Regions from separate parts of the Cellulosimicrobium sp. NPDC030954 genome, predicted to be linked through region 3. Evidence: riboswitches for the same ligand, from Rfam matches in the RefSeq annotation. Region 3 holds a riboswitch; each other region holds the start of a gene.
What was found. Region 3 has a riboswitch for thiamine pyrophosphate ahead of ACZ402_RS17525 (TenA family protein). Riboswitches for the same ligand answer to the same signal wherever they lie in the genome.
Positions count from the first base shown of each region.

Region 1: it holds a riboswitch for thiamine pyrophosphate, as region 3 does, so the genes downstream of both, ACZ402_RS12480 (thiamine ABC transporter substrate-binding protein) here and ACZ402_RS17525 (TenA family protein) in region 3, are expected to answer to the same signal.
Region 2: it holds a riboswitch for thiamine pyrophosphate, as region 3 does, so the genes downstream of both, ACZ402_RS10200 (ECF transporter S component) here and ACZ402_RS17525 (TenA family protein) in region 3, are expected to answer to the same signal.

Region 1 is NZ_JBVIFN010000005.1:225,694-230,628, forward strand. Features, by position in the region: gene ACZ402_RS12470 (ABC transporter permease) at 1-1,324, opposite strand, end outside; gene ACZ402_RS12475 (ABC transporter ATP-binding protein) at 1,321-2,211, opposite strand; TPP riboswitch at 2,388-2,492, shown strand; gene ACZ402_RS12480 (thiamine ABC transporter substrate-binding protein) at 2,575-3,675, shown strand; gene ACZ402_RS12485 (ABC transporter permease) at 3,755-4,935, shown strand, end outside.
Region 2 is NZ_JBVIFN010000004.1:91,130-96,064, forward strand. Features, by position in the region: gene ACZ402_RS10190 (energy-coupling factor transporter transmembrane component T family protein) at 1-391, opposite strand, end outside; gene ACZ402_RS10195 (ABC transporter ATP-binding protein) at 388-2,229, opposite strand; gene ACZ402_RS10200 (ECF transporter S component) at 2,243-2,968, opposite strand; TPP riboswitch at 3,077-3,196, opposite strand; gene ACZ402_RS10205 (hypothetical protein) at 3,284-3,757, shown strand; gene ACZ402_RS10210 (Rv2578c family radical SAM protein) at 3,789-4,935, shown strand, end outside.
Region 3 is NZ_JBVIFN010000011.1:16,833-21,767, forward strand. Features, by position in the region: gene ACZ402_RS17520 (helix-turn-helix domain-containing protein) at 89-652, opposite strand; gene ACZ402_RS17525 (TenA family protein) at 757-1,509, opposite strand; TPP riboswitch at 1,500-1,624, opposite strand; gene ACZ402_RS17530 (VOC family protein) at 1,713-2,639, shown strand; gene ACZ402_RS17535 (alpha/beta hydrolase) at 2,636-3,280, shown strand; gene ACZ402_RS17540 (VOC family protein) at 3,396-3,797, shown strand; tRNA gene ACZ402_RS17545 (tRNA-Leu) at 3,804-3,877, opposite strand; gene ACZ402_RS17550 (NAD(P)/FAD-dependent oxidoreductase) at 4,021-4,935, opposite strand, start outside.

The sequences.
Region 1 (4,935 bases), on a different contig from region 3:
CGAGCCCGAGGAGCGGCGCCCCGCCGCTCCCCACCGCCGCGGCACCCACCACGAGCCCGGTGCCGGCGAGCAGGGCCAGCGCCCCCGCGACCACCCGGGCGACGCCCGGGCCGGCGGGACGCACGACGTCGGCCCGCATCGCCTCCACGGGCCGGACGAGCGCCGCGTGCCGCGCGGGCAGGGCCGCTGCGACGACGGACACCACGACCCCGACGACGAGCGGGACCACGATCCCGGCGGTCGTCACGGGCAGCGACCCGGCCAGCTCCATGCCCACCGCGCCGAGCCCGCTCCGCGCGAGCTCGGCGAGCCCGAACCCGGCCGCGACGCCCAGCACCGCGCCGACGACCCCGACGACGGCGGCCTGTCCCAGCACCGAGGCGAACACCTGCGCGGGCGACACCCCGACGGCGCGCAGGAGCGCGAGCTCCCGCGTGCGGCGGCGCACGTGCATCGCGAACGTGTTGGTGATGATGAACGTACCGACGAACAGCGCGAGCCCGGCGAACACGAGCAGGAACGTCGAGACGAAGCCGAGCTGGTCGGCGATGGCGCTGCTCGTCTCGTCGCGCAGCTCCGCGCCCGTCACGGCCTCGGCGTCGCCGGGGAGCGCCGCCGCGACGGCGTCGCGCAGCGTCTCGGGCGAGACGCCGTCGGCGGCGTACAGGGCGATCGACGGCACCATGCCGTCCGGCGCGTACGTCATCGCGGCGGTCGTCGTGTCGAGCAGGACGATCGTCGCACCCGCCATGGGCGCGGACAGCGAGAGCTCGCCGACCACGCGCACGGGCCGCACCGCGTCGCCGAGCACGACGTCGGTCGTGTCGCCCACGGCGAGCCCCGACGCCTCGAGCGTCGCGGACTCGAGCGCGACCTCGGCGCCGTCCTCCGGCGCGCGGCCGTCGACCACGCGCGGCCCGGGGTCGCGCGGGTCGTACCCGATCGCCATGCTCGGCGCCTGGGTGCTCAGCACCGCGGTGCCGTCGGCGCCCACCAGGACGGCGGGGCCGCTCACCTCCGCGAGCGCGAGGTCGACGTCGTCCCGCGCGTCGAGCGTGCCGGCCAGGTCCGCCGGGACGAGGCTCCGTGCGCCGCCGAGCTGCGCGGACGACGACTCGAGCGCGGACCCGGCGGTGGTGGCGCCGCGCACGTACGCGTCCGCCTGGATCGACGACGCGACGATGCCGTCGAACGTCGAGGCGAGCATCGCACGGAGCGCGAACGTGCCGGTGACGAACGCGACGCCGATCGTCACCGCGAGCACGGACAGCACGAGCTGTGCGCCGTGCGCGCGCACGCCGCGCAGCGCGATCCGGCCCATCATCGGACGGCCGCCGGTTCGTGGGTGACCGGTGCGGCGTGCGCGCCCGCCGACGCCGCCGGCGTGAGGGCGCCGAGCGTGTCGAGGACGGCCTGCGGCGTCGGGTCGCGCAGCTCGGTCACGAGGCGCCCGTCCGCGAGGAACAGCACGCGGTGCGCGTACGACGCCGCCGTCGGGTCGTGCGTGACCATGGCGACGGACTGGCCGAGGTCGTCCACCGAGGCGCGCAGGAAGCCGAGCACCTCCGCGGCGGCGCGCGAGTCGAGGTTGCCGGTCGGCTCGTCCGCGAACACGACCGCCGGCCGGGACACGAGCGCCCGCGCGCACGCGACGCGCTGCTGCTGCCCGCCCGAGAGCTCCGCCGGGCGGTGCCCGAGCCGCGGGCGCAGGCCGACGGCGTCGACGACGCGGTCGAACCACGCCCGGTCCACGGGCCGGCGCGCGACGGCGAGCGGGAGCACGATGTTCTCCTCCGCCGTGAGCGTCGGCACGAGGTTGAACGACTGGAAGACGAACCCGATGCGCGTGCGTCGCAGCCGCGTCAGCCGTCGCTCGCTCATCGCCGAGACCGTCTCGCCGTCCACGACGACGGTCCCCGCCGTGGGGGAGTCCAGCCCGGCGAGGCAGTGCATGAGGGTCGACTTGCCCGACCCGGACGGGCCCATGATCGCCGTGAGGCGTCCGCGTTCGAGGTCGACGTCGACGCCGTCCAGGGCGCGGACCGCGGCCTCGCCGCGCCCGTAGGTCTTCACGAGCCCCCGTGCGGTGGCGATCACGGGCCGCTCCGGCGTGGTCCCGGCGGCTCCCGCGGCGTTCTCGGCGTTCTCGGCGTTCTCGGTGGACGTCGCGACGGTCGTCGTCGCACCCGTCATCCCAGGTCTGCTGCTCATCGGTCCTTCCCCTCCTGCGTCGTCGGCCGGGGGCCCCGGTCCGGTCGTCTCGACCCTCCCGCGGGGGTGCGCCCCCGGGCATCGGGGACCGGCCCGGACCCCTCCCTGGTCGGTGCGGCGCCGCTCTCAGGGTTCTCTCAGGGGGATTCCCCAGGGGCGGCCCGGTGTAGGCTCGACGTGAACGACAGGGGAGCTCCTGGAGGAGCTGAGAGTGCGGACCACCGCAGACCCTCGAACCTGATCCGGTTAGCACCGGTGGAGGAAGTCGGGAATCTCGATCACCTGCTCGTGCGGTCTCCCGCGCTCGCCGGAGCACGGGTCGCACGGGTCGGTGGACCCCTCCTGAACGTCCTGGGAGGACACATGCAGCGCACGACCGCCCGCACCCGCCGGAGCACCCTCGTCACGGGCGCGGGCACGACCCTCGCCCTCCTCGCGCTCGCCGCGTGCGGCAGCGGCGACGACGCGACGTCAGGCTCGGGAGGCGACGACGCGTCGTCGGGCGCCGGGGGCACGGTCACCCTGGTCACCCACGACTCCTTCGCCGTGAGCGACGAGGTGCTCGCCGCGTTCGAGGAGGAGAGCGGGCTCACCGTGGAGCAGGTCGCGCCGGGCGACGGCGGCGCGCTCGTCAACCAGCTGATCCTCACCAAGGACTCGCCGCTGGGCGACGTCGTGTTCGGGATCGACAACACGTTCGCCTCGCGCGCGATCGACGAGGGCGTGCTCGCGCCCTACACGCCGGACGGACTGTCCGACTCCGCGGCGCAGTACGCGGTGGGGGACGGGGGAGAGCTGACGCCCGTCGACCTCGGCGACGTCTGCGTCAACGTCGACCACACCTGGTTCGCCGACGCGGGCATCCCCGAGCCGGTGTCGCTCGAGGACCTCGCGAAGCCGGAGTACGAGGACCTCCTCGTCGTGACCAACCCGGCGACGTCGTCGCCCGGCCTCGCGTTCCTCCTCGCGACCGTCGGCGCGTTCGGCGAGGACGGCTGGGAGGACTACTGGGCCGACCTGCGCGCCAACGGCGTGAAGGTCGTCGACGGCTGGTCCGACGCGTACTACGTCGACTTCTCCGGCTCCGAGGGCGCCGGGCCGCGCCCGCTCGTGCTGTCGTACTCGACGTCGCCCGCGTTCACGCTCACCGAGGACGGCTCCGAGTCGACCACGGGTGCGCTGCTCGACACGTGCTTCCGCCAGGTCGAGTACGCGGGCGTGCTCGCGAACGCGAAGAACCCCGAGGGCGCGCAGCAGCTCGTGGACTTCCTCGTGAGCGAGGCGTTCCAGGCCGACGTGCCCGGCCAGATGTACATGTACCCCGCCGACGACTCCGTCGCGCTCCCCGACGGCTGGGCCGAGTTCGCCCCGCTCGCCGACGAGCCCTTCGAGGTCGCGCCCGCCGACATCTCGGCGCACCGTGACGAGTGGATCAAGGCATGGACGGCCACGGTCGTCGACTGACCCGCGTCTCCGGTCCGCCGGCGGGCATGACCAGGGCTTTACCTCGCGAGGTAGAGCCCTGGTCCGCCGAGGTAGAGCCGTGGTGAGGGGCCGCGCGGTCCGGCGGGGCAGCGTCGGGCGCGGGGTGCTGTGGGGGATCGCGGCGGCGGTGCCGCTGCTGTTCCTCGGGGTGTTCTTCGCGTGGCCGGTCGTCACGCTCGTGGCGCGCGGGTTCGTCGGGGACGACGGCGGGCTCGACCTGTCGGGGTTCGCGGAGGTCTTCTCCCAGCCGCGGACGTGGCGGATCCTCGGGCTGACGCTGTGGCAGGCCGTGCTCGGCACGGCGTTCTCCGTGCTGCTCGGCGTGCCCGGGGCGTACGTGCTGTACCGGTGCCGGTTCCCCGGGCGACGGGTCGTGCGCGCGCTCGTCACGGTGCCGTTCGTGCTGCCGACCGTCGTCGTGGGCGTCGCGTTCCGGTCGCTGCTCGTGCAGGGCGGCCCGCTCGGGTTCCTGCGGCTCGACGAGACGTTCGCGGCGATCGTCGTCGCGCTCGTGTTCTTCAACTACTCGGTCGTCGTGCGCACGGTCGGCGGGCTGTGGGAGCACCTCGACCCGCGCGCCGAGCAGGCCGCCCGGGCGCTCGGCGCGACGCCGTGGCGCGCGTTCCGCACCGTGACCCTCCCGGCGTTGACTCCCGCGATCGCGAGCGCCGCGTCGATCGTGTTCCTCTTCTGCGCGACGGCGTTCGGCGTCGTGCTCGTGCTCGGCGGCATCCGCTACGGGACCATCGAGACGGAGATCTGGATCCAGACCACCCAGTTCCTCGACCTGCGCACCGCGGCGGTGCTGTCCGTCGTGCAGCTCGTCGTCGTCGCGGCGGCGCTCACCGTCGCGAACCGCACGCGGGCGCGGCGCGAGCGAGCCCTGAACCTCTCGTCCTCCACGTCGTCCGCGCACCCGCTGCGGCTGTGGCGCGACGGCCGCCCGACGGGCGACCTCGCCCCGGCGGCGCTCACGGCGGCCGTGGTCGTCGTGCTCGTCGGCCTGCCGCTCGGCACGCTCGTCGTGCGCTCGTTCCGCGTCCCGGGCGGCGGCTGGGGCCTCGACAACTACGCGAACCTCGGCACGACGGGCGGGCGCAACGCGCTGTCCGTCACCGTGTGGGAGGCGGCCGGGAACTCGCTGCGCACCGCCGCGCTCGCGACCCTGCTCGCCGTCGTGATCGGCGGCCTCGTGGCGCTCGTCGTGTCCCGGCGCCCGCGCTCGCGCGGCGGTCGGCG
Region 2 (4,935 bases), on a different contig from region 3:
TCGTCATGAGGCGCACGGGGTCGGTCGTCAGGACGAGCGCGAGGGACAGCGCGCCGACGAGCAGCGTGCGCAGCGCGAGCGCCGCGCCGATGGTCAGGCCGTCCGCGCCGACGGTGAACGGACCCAGCGGGACCGCGGCGCCCCCGGGCCGGGTGACGACGTTGACCACCAGGAGGCTCGTCGCGAACACCACGAACGGGACGTGGGCGAGCGCGAGGGTCCGGACGGGAACGCGTCCGAGCGTCAGCAGCGCGGCGACCGTGAGCACCCAGCCGGTCGCGGGCGTGACCGGGTCGGTGACGAGCAGCGCGGCCGTCGAGACGACGAGCACCGTCGCGAGCTTGACCGTCGGGTTCCACCGTTCGAGGGCCGTCGGGCGGTGACCGGTCACGGGGCGACCTCCGCGGCGACCGCGGCCGTGGGCGCGGGGAGTCTCGCGGTCCCGGGATCGGCGCCCGGCACGACGTCGCGCACGACGTCGTGCCGGGTGTCGCACGCGGCGTCGAGCGCACGGACGAGCGCGCCCGGGTCGAGGCCGCGACCGCGGCCCACGCGTGCCCACCAGTCGAGCAGCGGGGACCGGCGCAGGCCCGCGAGCGCGCACAGCGCGTCGTCGGCGAGGACCGTCGACGGCTCGGCGACCGTCGCGAGGGTGCCGCCGACGACCACGGCGACCCGGTCGGCGACCGCCGCGACGAGCGAGAGGTCGTGCGAGACGACGACCACCGCACCGCCCGCGTCGGCGCGCTCCCGCAGGACGCGGGCGACCGCGGCGGCCTGGGCCCGGTCCAGCCCGAACGTGGGCTCGTCGGCGAGGAGGACCGGCGGGTCCAGGACGGTCGCTGTCGCCAGGGACAGGCGCCGCTGCTCGCCGCCCGAGAGCCGGTACGGGTTCGCGTCGGCGAGGCGCGCGAGCCCGAACGCGGCGAGCTCCCGGTCGACGCGCGCGTCGACGTCGTCGAGGCGGGCGAGCCGCGCCGACCAGGCGACCTCCTCGCGCACCGTGCGGGCGACGAGCTGGTGCTCGGGGTCCTGGAACACCATCGCGACGGGCTCGCCGGTCGCGGTCGCGACCTCGCCCGTGGTGCGCTCGAGCCCGGCCATGCCGCGCAGGAGCGTCGACTTGCCGCCCCCGTTGGGCCCGACGACGGCGAGCACCTCGCCCGCGCGGACGTCGAGGTCCACGTCGCGCACGACGTCCGGGCCGCCGTGCCGGGACCGCCCCGCGCGGAGTCCGCCCCGATGGACGGCGAGGCCGCGGGCCCGGAGCGCCACGGGGCGCGCCGCGCCGGCCGGGGTCACGGCCGGGTCGGTGGTGGGGCGCGCGGGCGAGGACCGCGCGAGGTCGGCCAGCCAGTCGTCGGCCTCGGGGGAGCCGAGCGGCCCCGGGGCGCCCGCCTGCTCGAGGCGGACGGCGAGGGGCAGCCAGCACCCCAGCCCGGCGAGGTCGTGCGCGTGCTCGCGCAGGACGCGGTCGGTGGGGCCGTGCGCGACGACCCTGCCGTCGCGCCCGAGCACCAGGGTCGCGTCCGGCAGCGTGCCCAGGTCGTCCAGGCGGTGCTCGACGAGCACGACCGAGCGGTGCCGCGGCGCGGCGTCGTGACCGTCCCCGGGTCCGGGTCGGCGCGCGAGGCGGGCGACGAGGGCCCCGACGTCGTGGGCGGCGGCGGGGTCCAGCAGCGCGGTGGGCTCGTCGAGGACGAGGAGCTCCGGCTCGGCGACGAGCGCCGCGGCGACCGCGACGCGCTGGGCCTCGCCGCCCGACAGCGCGTGGGTCGGGCGGTCGTGCAGGTGCGCGGCGCCGACGGCGGTGAGCGCCGCGGTCGCGCGGGCGTCCATGCTGCGGGGGTCGGCACCGCGGTTCTCGAGCGCGAACCGCAGCTCCTCGTCCACTCGCGCCAGGCAGAGCTGGTCGCCGGGCCGCTGCTGGACGAGGCCGACGCGGGCGGCGAGCGCGGGCGGAGGCACCTCGCGCGGGTCGGCGCCGGTCACGCGGAGGCCGCCCAGGACGGCGCCCGGGAGGGTGTGCGGGACGACGCCGACGAGCGCGCGCAGGAAGGTCGACTTCCCGCACCCGGAGGGGCCGAGGACCAGCAGGCTCGTCCCGGCCGGGACGGTGACGTCGACGCCGTCGAGCACCCGGGTGCCGTGGTGCCCGAGGTGCACGGTCACGTCGGCGGCTGTGACAGCGTCGGGAACGTCGCGCGCGTGCGCGGTCACGTCAGCCACGTGCGCGGTCGCCTCACCCACGGCGGGCCGCGCCGATCGCGAACGCGTCGAGGGCGCCCGTGCGGGCGAGCGAGTCGCCGAGGAGGCGGGCCGCGAGGCCGCACAGCACGATGCACGACACGACCTGGATCCCGAGCCGGAGCATCGCGTAGTCCTGACCGAGCCAGCCGAAGCGCACGGCGTTGAACGCGAACGTGACGAGCGCGGCGCTCACGCCCGACGCGACGAACACCCACCAGCCGAACCGGCGGTAGCGCGTGAGCGCGAACGGCAGCTCGGCGCCGACGCCCTGGACCAGGCCCACGACGAGCAGCAGCGGCCCCGCGGGGGAGGCGAGGAAGACGACCTCGACGAGCGCGGCGAGGGTCTCGGCGAGGATGCCGACCCCCGGCTTGCGCACGATGTACGTGGCCAGGGGGCCGACGACGATCCACGCGCCCGCGAGGACGTTCGCGGCGAGGTCCGCGAGGGGGCCCATCGCGAGCTGGAGCGGGGCCCAGAGCTGGACGAACGCCCAGTACACGAACCCGAAGACGACGCCGAGGACGGCGATCAGCACCGTCTCGTGCAGCGTCAGCCCGCGACGTGGCGCGGGGCGCCCGGTCGGGCGGACCGCGGGACCGGGCGCCCCGCCGCCCGACACGCCGGGCGACACGCCGGCCGACCCGGCGGGCGGCTGGTCGGTGGGTACGGCGGCGCTCCGGGTCGCCTGCTGCGGGGTGGTGCGGGGCTCGGCCATGCGGGTTCCCTCCGTCGGGCCCCCGGGGCGAGGGGTGCACGACGGCGCGCCACCGCCGGGCCCGCGCGCACGGCACGGCGCGGGCGCGCGGGCACGAGCGCGCAGGGGACGGTGACGTCGGCCCTGCTCCCTTCGCTGGTACGAACCAGATCAGGTTCCACGGGTCTGCAGGAGGGACGGGTGTCCGGCCTGCACTCTCAGCGCTCGTGCGCTCCCCGGGGGCGTTCGGCCCGACCCTAGGCCCTCGGCGCGGCCCGGACAATCCCGGCGTCTCAGCCAGCGGGACGGGCCGTCGGGGCATGAGAGCGTGGCGGCATGACCACGGACAACGACCCTGCGGCGGTCGCCGAGCTCGACCGCCTCGACGAGGCCGTCCGGTCGGCGCCCGCCGGAGACACGACGGCGCAGATCGACCTCTGGCGGCAGGCGGCCCGGCTCGACACCTGGTTCTTCATCGCGCGCGGCCCCGAGGACCGGCCCCGCCCGTACGCGGTGGCCGCCGCCCAGGGGCCGATGATCTGCCTCTACAGCAGCGCCGGCCGCGCGAAGGAGGCCGCGCTGGCCCTCGGGCTCGCCGCAGAGGGCGACGCCGTGCCGCTCCTCGCGGTCCCGGTGCCGGCCGCGATCGACTACCTCGCCTCCTTCGGTGCGGCCGGCGTCGTCGGGGTGACGCTGGACCACCCGCGGATCGGGCACCACGTGCCGCTCGCGAACCTTTCCCTGCTCAAGGCGTGGGTCGCCGGGGACGCGGGGGTAGGCGTCGGGCGGGCGGCCGTCCCCGGGGCTTGACGTCGAATCGAACACCTGTTCGAATGTGCGGGTGAGGTGGGACGGACAGGCGCTCGGCGCGGACGACGGCGCTCTCCCGGGGCTGGAGCGGGCGGGCCTCGTGCGCAGCGTGCGCACGCCCGAGTTCGCGGGCATCACGTTCCACGAGGTGACGGCCAAGAGCGCGCTGTCGAAGGTCCCGGCGATGTCGCGCATGCCGTTCCGCTGGACGGTCAACCCGTACCGCGGCTGCAGCCACGCCTGCTCCTACTGCCTCGCGCCGTCGACGCCGGTGCTGCTCGCCGACGGCACGCAGCGGCCGATCGGCGAGCTGCGCGTCGGCGACGAGATCGTGGGGACCGCGCCGCACGGCGCCTACCGGCGCTACGTGCGCACGCGCGTGCTCGACCGCTGGACCACCCGCAAGCGCGCGTACCGCGTGACCCTCGCGGACGGCACGCGCCTCACGGCGAGCGGCGACCACCGGTTCCTCACCGAACGCGGCTGGCGTCACGTCGTCGGCGGGGCCGGGCGCCGCTCCCACCTGGCGCTGGGCGACGTCCTCCTCGGCCCGGGGGCGGCAGTGCTCGCGGACGGACGGGTCGCGCTCGAGGGCCGGGACGTCACGGGCGACGAGGCGCTGCGCGTCGACTCGCTCGAGGCGCTCGACGGGCCCGGGGAGGAGACCGAGCTCGTCGACATCACCACCGGGACGCGGGACTTCGTCGCCGCCGGGGTCGTGAGCCACAACTGCTTCGCCCGGCCCACCCACCAGTACCTCGACCTCGACGCGGGTGACGACTTCGACCGCGAGGTCGTGGTCAAGGTGAACGTCGACGAGGTGCTGCGCGCCGAGCTCGCCCGCGCGTCCTGGAGCCGCGAGCCCGTCGCGCTCGGCACGAACACGGACCCCTACCAGCGGGCCGAGGGGCGCTACCGCCTCATGCCGGGCATCATCGACGCGCTCGCGGGCTCCGGCACGCCGCTGTCGGTCCTGACCAAGGGCACGCTCCTGCGCCGCGACCTGCCGCTGCTCGCCGACGCCGCCTCGCGCGTCGAGGTGGGGATCGGCGTCTCGCTCGCGCTGCTGGACCCGGCTCTCCAGGCGAGCGTCGAACCGGGCACGCCCTCGCCGCGCGCACGCCTCGACCTGATCCGCGCGGTCCGCGAGGCGGGCCTGCCGTGCGGTGTCATGGTCG
Region 3 (4,935 bases):
GGCGCGACACGCGGTGCCGCCCAGGAGCCGGCCAGGTGCCGGCCCGGCGCCGGCCGCGCGTCAGCCGGTGCGGCGGGCCCCGCGGGGCTCAGGCCGCGAGGAGCAGGACGTCGGCGGCGCGCGGGGTCGGCCGCGCCGCGAGCGCCGGGCTCGCGAGCGTGGTGCGCGCGACCGGGAGGTCGCGCACGGGCTCGCCGGCGGGTGCGGGGTGCCGGGGCGCGGAGGGCGCACCGCGCTCCCGGACGGAGGAGAGCACGCGCACCGGGGCGACGGGGCGCAGCTCTTCGCCCGTGCGGGCCACGAGGTCCACGAGGCGCAGGCCGAGGGCGCCGCAGACGGCGGCCAGGACCTCGGACGACGCCTCCTTGCGGCCGCGCTCCACCTCGGACAGGTAGGCGGTCGAGACCCGTGCGGCAGCCGCGACGTCCACGAGCGTCCGCCCCTGCCCGAGCCGGGCCCGCCGGAGGATCCCGCCGATGACGTGCCGCAGGAGCGGCTCCGGCCGCCCGCCCTTCCGGGACCGGGGGCTCGCCGGGACCGCGTCCGGCACCGCGTCCGGCACTGCGTCCGGCACCGCTCTCGGCACCGGGTCCGGCGCCGGTCTCGGCACTGCGATCGGCACCGGGCCCGGCACCGCGCTCGTCGTGTCCATGCGGTCACGCTACCCGCGCCCTCGCCCGGGTGCCGAGGCACCCGGGCGAGGATCTGCTGCTGGCGTAAGGCCCGACGTCGGGCCTCACCGGTCCGGGAGGGACGTCACCAGCGCTCGAGCGACCACGCCATCTGCCAGAACCGGATCTCGTGCCGGCAGCTCAGCTCGAACGCGCGCTCCATGCGGGCGCGCTCCGCCTCGCCCGCGTCGGCGGCGAGCGCGTCGAGACGCTCGCGCAGGTCGGCCAGGACCCCCTCGGTGCGCTCGGCGGCGTAGAACTCCCACCAGCCCGCGAGCGGGTGGTCGTCCGCGATCGCGCCGGGCGTCGTCTCGCGCTCGGCGAGCCAGAACCGCCGCGCCGACCAGATGTAGGTCCACGGGCACGGCAGGAGCGCGGCGAGCAGCACGCCGAGGGAGTCGCGGCCCGCGGCGAGCATGTGGTCGACGTACGCCTGCGCGCTCGGGGCGAGGCGGTTCGTCTGCGCCTCCTCGTACGTCACGCCGAGGAAGTCGCACATCGCGTGGTGCGCGTGCGACTCGTCGTCGAGCAGGAACCCGGCCTTCTCGTGGAAGTACGCGGCCCAGTCACGGTCCGGCGCGAGCGCCATGCCGAGCCCGTAGCAGCGCAGGTACGCCGTGAGGTACTGGTGGTCCTGGCCGACGTAGTGCCGCACCGCGGCCGGCTCGACCGACCCGTCGCGCAGCCCGGCGAGGAACGGGTGGTCGTAGAACTCGTCGAAGAGGTGCGCGTACCGGCGCGCGAGGTCGACCGTGAAGCCGGTCTCCCCCGGCCGGACGAGTGCGGTCGGGTCGTCCGCGAGGACAGGGTTCAGGGTGATGGCAGCAGGCGTCGTCATGCCCACGTTCCTCCGCTCGTGCTAGCGAGATCAGGTTCGACGGGTCCGGGCGGCCGTACCGCTCGTCTCAGTCCCTCGGCCCGGCTGCCCGGGCGGGACGCCCCGCGTGGTTCGCCGCGACCCTAGCAAGGAAGCGCGGCCCGCGCCGGGAGCGTCCGGCGACGTGTGGAATATAGTTGTAGCAACAACAAGTTGGAGCAGACATGACCACGAGCACCCCGGGCGCGGCGACCGACCGCCTCCTGTCCCCGTCCACGAGCATGGACGCCGTCACGCTGCGCGTCGGCGACCTCGAGCAGATGACGTCCTACTACACGGGCGCGTTCGCGCTGGCCCCGCTCGAGGAGCGCTCGCGCGGCACCGAGGTGCACCGCGTCCTCGGCCGCGGCACGACGCCCATGCTGCGGCTCGTGCACACGCCCGGCCTGCCCGCCGTCGACCGGCGTCAGGCCGGCCTGTTCCACACCGCGTTCCTGTTCGACGACGCGGCGAGCCTCGCCGCGACCGTCTACCGGGCCGCGCAGGACCGTCGCGGGGCGTTCGTCGGGTCGAGCGACCACCTCGTCAGCGAGGCGTTCTACTTCACCGACCCCGAGGGGAACGGGGTCGAGCTGTACACCGACCGCCCCCGCGAGACGTGGGTCCGCGAGCGCGGCCAGATCGTCATGGCGACCGAGTACCTGGACCCGAACGCGTACCTGCGCACGCACCTCGACCAGGAGACGTTCGACGCCGGGCCCGCGCTCGCCGGTCGCGTGGGGCACGTCCACCTCCAGGTCGGCGACATCGCGACCGCCCACGACTTCTACGTCGACGCCGTCGGGTTCGAGGCCACGGTCACCGAGTACAGCGGCGCCCTGTTCGCGTCCGCCGGCGGGTACCACCACCACGTCGCGATGAACGTCTGGAACAGCGCCGGCGCCGGCCCGCGCGCCGCGAGCCTCGGGCTCGGCGACGTCGCGGTCACCGTCCCCGGCCGCGACGACCTCGACGCGCTCGTCGCCCGCCTGCGGGCCCGCGGCCTGCAGCACGCCGACGACGGCCGCTCCGTCGTCGTGCACGACCCGTGGGGCACGCGCGTCACGCTGGCCGTGCCCGGCACGACGACCGACGAGCTGCTCGCGCGATGAGCGCCCCGTCCACCCTCGTCGCGGTCCGGTCCGACGCGGACCCGGCGGACCCGACCACCGCGGGGCCCGTCGTCGTGCTGCTGCACGGGTTCGGCTCGCACGAGCACGACCTCGCGGGCCTGGGCCCGCACCTGGGCGCGCCCTGGGTCTCGCTGCGCGCCCCGCTCCCCCTCCCCCACGGCGGCTTCGCCTGGTTCCCGATCGTCACGCCGGGCGACCCCGACCCGGAGCCCGTGGCGCGCGCGACCGAGGCCGCCTGGGCCTGGGTCGACGCCGAGCTCGGGCCCGAGCGGCAGGTCGTCCCCGTCGGGTTCTCCCAGGGCGGGCTCATGGCGACGCAGCTCCTGCGCACGCGCCCCGAGCGTGTGGCGGCGACCGTCGTCCTCGGCGGGTTCGTCCAAGGCGCGGAGCAGCCCGCCGACGCCGCGCTCGCCGCGTCCCGGCCGCCCGTGTTCTGGGGCCGCGGTGCCGAGGACCGCGTCATCGCGCCGCACGCGATCGAGCGGACGGCCGCGTGGCTGCCCGGCCGCTCGACGCTCGTCGAGCGCGTCTACCCCGGCCTCGCGCACGGCATCGACGCGCGCGAGCTCGCCGAGGTCCGGGCGTTCCTCGACGACGCCCTGGGGCGGACCGCCGCCTGACCGCAGGCGCGGGCGGCCGACCCCGACGGCGGGGCGGAACAGGTCCGGGGCGGGGGCCCGGCGCCGGGCGCGCACGATGGGAGCACCCAGCCGTGCGCACCGAGGAGCCAGGCCGATGTTCCGCAGCCTCTTCCCGATCCTCTCCGTGGCCGACGTGGAGCGGTCGCTCGTCTTCTACCGCGACCTGCTGCGCGGGACCGTCGAGTACGCGTTCCCCGACGAGGGCCCGCCCGTGTACGTGAGCGTGCACGTCGGCGGCTCGCCGCTCGGGATCGGGCTCGACGACGGCACGATGCCCGCCGGCGTCGCGCGCACCGCGCTGTGGGTGTACGTCGACGACTGCGACCGGGCCGTCGAGCACCTCGCCGCGGCCGGAGTGCCGGTGCTCCAGCCGCCTACCGACCAGCCGTGGGGCGAGCGCGTCGCGCGCGTCCAGGACCCGGACGGCACCGTCGTGGTCCTCGGCCAGGAGGCCGCGCCGCCGCCCGAGCCCGAGGGCCCGACCGGGCTCTCGTGACGTCGGTGCCCCCACCGGGACTCGAACCCGGAACACGCCGGGTTTAAGCCGGCCGCCTCTGCCAGTTGGGCCATGGGGGCGCGGCCCGAATCTACCGCGACCGCGGTGCGGCCGGGCCGGTCGGGCCGGTCGACGCTCCGCCCGGGACGCGCCGAGGGGCGAGCCGCTCGTGCGGCTCGCCCCTCGGCGTCGGGCAGGGTGCCGGGCCGTGCCCGGCAGGGGGTCAGGACGCCTTGGCGGCCGGGACCTTCTCGTCGGCGTCGACGGTGCCCGTGCCGGACTCCGCCGCGGCCGCCGAGCCCTGCGCGGTCTGCTTGACCGGCTCGCCGTCCTTCTTGGGCGGCACCGACGCGGCGCGGAACTCCGCGCGCGGGTCGTGCAGGGAGCCCAGCGACACGAGCTCGCGACCCAGGAGGAACTGCCCGATCCAGCCGATGAAGATGCGGATCTTGCGGTTGCCCGTCGGCATCGCCATGACGTGGTAGCTGCGGTGCATGAGCCACGCGAGCACGCCGCGCAGCTTGAACACGCCGAACAGCTCCGCGACGCCCTTGTACAGGCCGAGCGACGCGACCGTACCGACGCTCTTGTGGCGGTACTCGACCGGCTTCTCGCTGTGCAGCTCGAGCGCGAGGTTGTCGGCCAGGCGCGTGGCCTCGCGGATCGCGTGCTGCGCGTTCGGCGGGCAGAACTTGCCCGGGTTGAGCACGTCGGGGACGGCGGCGCAGTCGCCCGCGGCCCAGGCGTTCGGCACGACGTTGCCGTCGGCGTCGGCGACCTGGAGCGTCGGGAGCACCGTGACGCGGCCCATCTTGTCCACGGGGAGGTCGGACGCCTCCTTGATGACCGGGTTCGCCTTGACGCCCGCGGTCCACACGATCGTGTCGGAGTCGAACTCCACGCCCGTCGACGTGACGACGTGGCCGTCCACGCACGACGACAGGAACGTGTTGAGGTGGAACTCGATCCCGCGCTTCTTCAGCTCCTCGAGCGCGTAGCCCGCCATGGGCTCGCTGAGCTCGGGCAGGATGCGCCCGGCGCCCTCGATCATGACGAAGCGGAGGTCCTTCTCCTCGATCGTCGCGTAGTTGCGGGTCGCGTAGCGCGCCATGTCCTCGATCTCGGCGATCGCCTCGAC